DNA from 2 places in the Rahnella sp. PAMC25617 genome. Region 2 is predicted to be linked to the other one. Evidence: predicted binding sites of a transcription regulator. Region 2 holds the regulator's gene; the other holds the start of a gene.

Region 1 (2,468 bases), on a different contig from region 2:
GTAGCGACAAGCGATAGACCGATTGTAGGGAAAACGGCGCAGTAAAAAAAGCAAACTCAGATGTTGTTAACGATTTGTCTGATAGTTTTTACAGTGAAACACGGGTAAAAAGGTTTCCTTTGCTGATTATCAGACACTTAACTGTTTGATGAACAGCGTGAAAAACAACGGCGGTGATGTCAGCGGCTGTGAATGTTGTTTAACAGAGTGCGGTCTTTTAGTCACAATTCACGGCAGGTTGTGGGGATTTGGCTGAATTATTTCGCGCATTGAGTTGTTATTGTTCAAAGAGAAAAGACAGCTAAAAAGGGGGGATCAGCTTTTCAGGTTGGCACGTTCTTCTGATTTTGCTTCTTTTACTTTGACAATCCGCTGTGCATTTGCGAAAACATCAGGGGAAGAAGAAATTAACTGCCTGTCTGTGACTTGAATTTATGCAATTGGCTGCTACCGGACCCGTTCTGGTCTTGCTTTTTTGCGTTTTTGTTGCAGCAGGGTTTAGTGAATCAGGTTGGCTGTATGCAATCTATTAATTTCGCAGGGTTATTTCTTTTGAGTATCCGTTTTACGGTCGTGTTCCTTTTGACAGGGGATCAACGCGGCTTTTGGATGCGTAAACCTTAATAATCGGGTCTTCGCTTGGGACAACCCTTAGACATTGAAGTTGGCTGGGGTATGGCAGGTGCAGGGAAGGACAGCAGAGAGACAATAATAATGGTAGACAACAAAAAACGTCCGGGAAAAGATCTCGACCGTATTGACCGTAACATCCTCAACGAATTGCAAAAGGATGGCCGGATTTCAAACGTCGAGCTTTCCAAACGTGTGGGATTATCTCCAACTCCATGTCTGGAGCGCGTTCGTCGTCTGGAACGTCAGGGCTTCATCAATGGTTATACCGCATTGCTAAACCCGCATTATCTGGATGCCTCGTTGCTGGTGTTTGTTGAGATTACCCTCAACCGTGGCGCGCCGGATGTGTTTGAGCAATTTAATGCGGCAGTACAAAAACTCGAAGATATTCAGGAGTGTCACTTGGTTTCAGGGGACTTCGACTATTTGTTGAAAACCCGCGTACCTGACATGTCCGCCTACCGTAAACTGTTAGGTGAGACATTACTTCGTCTTCCAGGTGTTAACGACACCCGAACCTATGTGGTCATGGAAGAAGTAAAACAGACAAATCGCCTGGTCATCAAAACCCGGTAATTGTTCAGGTGCAAAACCTTGTAATTTTAGCTACACTCCTGTGTATCTATACAGCTATGGCGCCGGGGACTCTCGGCGCTGTTGCTTTTTCTCAGTTCACAGGAACCTGGAGAGCCTTTCTTGAGCCAGGAATATACAGAAGATAAAGAAGTTACCCTTAAAAAGCTGAGCAATGGTCGCCGTCTTCTGGAGGCTTTGCTGGTGGTGGTAGCGATTTTTGCTGCTTATTTAATGGCAGCATTGGTGAGTTTTAACCCCTCTGATCCAAGCTGGTCTCAGACCGCATGGCATGGGCCAATTCACAACTGGGGCGGTGGTGTGGGAGCCTGGATGGCTGACACGCTGTTCTTCATCTTTGGCGTATTTGGTTACGCTATTCCACCTATTATTCTGTGCCTCTGCTGGGCGGCGTTTCGTCAGCGGGATAAACAGGATTTCGTCGATTATTTTGCCCTTTCGCTGCGCCTTATCGGGACGCTGGCGCTTATTGTCACGTCTTGTGGTCTGGCATCAGTCAATATCGATGACCTTTACTACTTCGCTTCCGGTGGTGTCATCGGCAGTTTGTTGAGTACAGCGATGACGCCGTATTTCAACAATGTTGGCGCGACGCTGGTGTTGTTATGTGTGTGGGCAGCCGGACTGACACTGTTTACCGGCTGGTCATGGCTGACCATTGCCGAGAAAATTGGCGGTGCCGTGCTCGGTGTCACCAATATCGTGACCAACCGTTCCCGTCGTGACGATGATTATGACTACGACGAGCACGACGATCCGTTACTCGAAGACGACGAAGCCAAACCGGTAGCTAAAGTTGCTGTTGCAGGTGCAGCGGCGATCCCTGCGGCTGCCGCAGCGACTGCTGAAACCGATGACGATGACGTGCTGTTCTCTGCGCCTTCAGTTAATGAGCATCCAGCAGCACCGGCACCAGCACCGGCACCGGCACCAGCACCAGCACCAGCAGCTTCTGCTCCTGTTTCTTCTGCTGTTCCTGAAACAGCCGCGGCAGTCGCTGAACCGGCTTCGGTCGTGACACCAGCGCCAGCAGCTGATCCTTATGCTGCAGAACCGCCGGTGGCTGAGATTTCACCCTATCCGTCTACGCCGGTTTCAACGGCGCCGCCGCTCTATAATTTCGAAATCCCGGAAGAAACGCCGGTGCCGCGCCATCCGCAGCCGGTACAGCAATCACCTTCTCCTGCGCCGGTTGAGCGCAATCAGGAAGATGGCCCGAGTCTCGGGAACTGGCAAACAGC
Region 2 (2,468 bases):
GACCTTCACGGCCCGGCGCACGGCCAAACATCACGGAAACCGGCAGCATCTGAATGTCTAAATCCGGATTGTTGCGGTGCAAATCCAGATAGTCGTGGAACAGCTTTACGGATTCCTGCTTCGGCGTGTAATACGAGAACACGCGCGGGCCTTCAGCAATGAAAACATGGCTTGGCAGCAGCGTTCCGTCGATTTCCAGCGGAATAAGGGGATCGGGCAGATTCTCTGCCAGACATTGCGCACGCAACGTCAGCAAGTCTGCTTTGGAGTTGTAAGGCAATACGTACAAAATCGGGCGCGTCGGGTCCAAATGCAACTCGGTAACCGGATCTGAAGGTATGACCTTGCTCTTTACCAGCAATGAGAGTGGTAAATTCAATAATGTGTAATAAAGTCTACGCCAACCTGACATAAAAACGTGAAGCCTCTTGTTAGCCATTTCGCCGCAAGGATACCAGAAAGATCCGTGGAGATCTGTGGTCATATAAAAGCTAAAATACGGCACACTTTTAAGGACAACCCTTCAAGGATCAGTACCCGAAATGGCGAACCAAGTCACTGGATTTACCCGAATTTATAAAGCGGCCGGATATTCCTGGAAAGGATTGAAAGCCGCATGGCAGAACGAAGCGGCTTTTCGCCAGGAAGCCAGCGTGGCTATCCCGTTAATTTTGTTATCTTTCTGGCTCGATGTCAGCACGGTTGAACGCATTTTGCTTGTAAGCTCCGTGATGCTGGTCTGCGTCACCGAGTTGCTCAACAGTGCGGTGGAATGCGCGATTGACCGTATCGGCCCTGAGTTTCACGTGCTCTCAGGGCGGGCAAAAGATATCGGTTCTGCTGCCGTACTTCTGACCATCATATTGGCGATTTTTGTCTGGGTCAGTATCTTTTGGCCGCGATGGTTCTGATCTGGAATCTGTATTCCAGGAATCACCGTTATGCCCTGTTTTTATTCAATCTTAGGTTTTCATTGACCGTTTAGCTGTATATACTCACAGCAAGACTGTATAAACAACCAGGGGGCGGAATGAAAGCTTTAACGACCAGACAACAAGAGGTCTACGACCTTATTCGCGATCATATCTCCACCACCGGTATGCCACCGACTCGCGCAGAGATTGCATCGCGTCTGGGTTTCCGTTCTCCCAATGCGGCGGAAGAACACCTGAAAGCGCTGGCACGTAAAGGCGTTATCGAGATTGTCTCCGGTGCATCTCGTGGTATCCGTCTGCTGATGGAAGAAGAAGAAGGTTTACCGCTGATCGGCCGCGTTGCCGCCGGTGAGCCGCTGCTGGCACAGCAACATATCGAAGGGCATTATCAGGTTGATCCGGCGATGTTCAAGCCGAGCGCCGATTTCCTGCTGCGCGTCAGCGGGATGTCGATGCGTGATATCGGTATCCTCGACGGCGATTTGCTGGCCGTACATAAAACGCAGGACGTGCGTAACGGCCAGGTTGTCGTGGCGCGTATCGATGATGAAGTCACCGTGAAACGCCTGAAAAAGCAGGGCAGCGTGGTGCAGTTATTGCCTGAGAACAGCGAATTCCAGCCGATCGTGGTGGATTTACGCGAACAGAATTTCAGCATTGAAGGGCTAGCCGTAGGCGTCATCCGTAACGGCAACTGGATCTGACCTTCGTACTTCGAGCTGCAGACGCGTTGGCTGCGTGCGTTTACCCGAATCACTGACTCATGTCAGCTCATCGGGACTCTCTTACTTGCTGCCTTCCTGCAACTCGAATTACTCGGTCAGAAATTGCTGAGTCAGAAATTGCTGTGTCAGATAGAGAAGACTACAACTAATTGAATATGGATGGCGGCCGCCTCTGGCATCCATGTAAATTCAAAGAGAAATGCGTTTCTCTCATCATCGCCCCTTTCGGGGCGATGTCATTTTAGGCATAACCTGAACCTCCGGCATGAGATTCTCTATGCAACATCATTCCCTGCGACAATCATTCAAAAATACCTTTCTAAGCCCCGCGGATAAAGCACTCTGGACCCTGGCGTTACCGATGATTTTTTCCAATATCACGGTGCCTCTTCTTGGTCTGGTCGATACCGCAGTGATCGGTCATCTCGACAGTGCCGATTATCTCGGTGGTGTGGCGGTTGGTTCGATGGTCACGACTTTCCTCTTCATGATGCTGCTGTTTCTGCGCATGAGCACCACCGGCATGACCGCACAGGCGCTGGGCGCAAAAGACAATCAGTTGCTGGCACGTGCTTTTGTGCAGCCCTTTTTGCTGGCGGTGCTGGCCGGTGTCGTCATTCTGTTATTTCGCCATCCGCTGATGGAGCTGGCGTTTCATGTCGTGGGTGGCAGTCAGTCGGTGCTGGAACAGGCGAGGCTGTTTATCGAAATCCGCTGGTATAGTGCGCCTGCTTCTCTGGCGAATCTGGTGATCCTCGGCTGGTTGCTGGGGATCCAGTATATTCGCGGGCCGGTGATTTTGCTGATC

Evidence for each region. The regulator LexA, encoded in region 2, represses DNA repair genes until DNA is damaged. The targets are predictions, from matches to a motif close to TNCTGTATGTACATACAGNA.
Region 1: a site for LexA is predicted at 1,246-1,265, ahead of ACM615_RS15600 (DNA translocase FtsK 4TM domain-containing protein). Genes of this name have one in related genera too.

Annotation. Positions count from the first base shown of each region.
Region 1 covers NZ_JBOCUM010000012.1:126,257-128,724, forward strand. The annotation lists gene lrp (leucine-responsive transcriptional regulator Lrp) at 715-1,209, shown strand; gene ACM615_RS15600 (DNA translocase FtsK 4TM domain-containing protein) at 1,330-2,468, shown strand, end outside.
Region 2 covers NZ_JBOCUM010000013.1:209,237-211,704, reverse strand. The annotation lists gene plsB (glycerol-3-phosphate 1-O-acyltransferase PlsB) at 1-412, opposite strand, end outside; gene ACM615_RS17180 (diacylglycerol kinase) at 543-911, shown strand; gene lexA (transcriptional repressor LexA) at 1,031-1,639, shown strand; gene dinF (MATE family efflux transporter DinF) at 1,938-2,468, shown strand, end outside.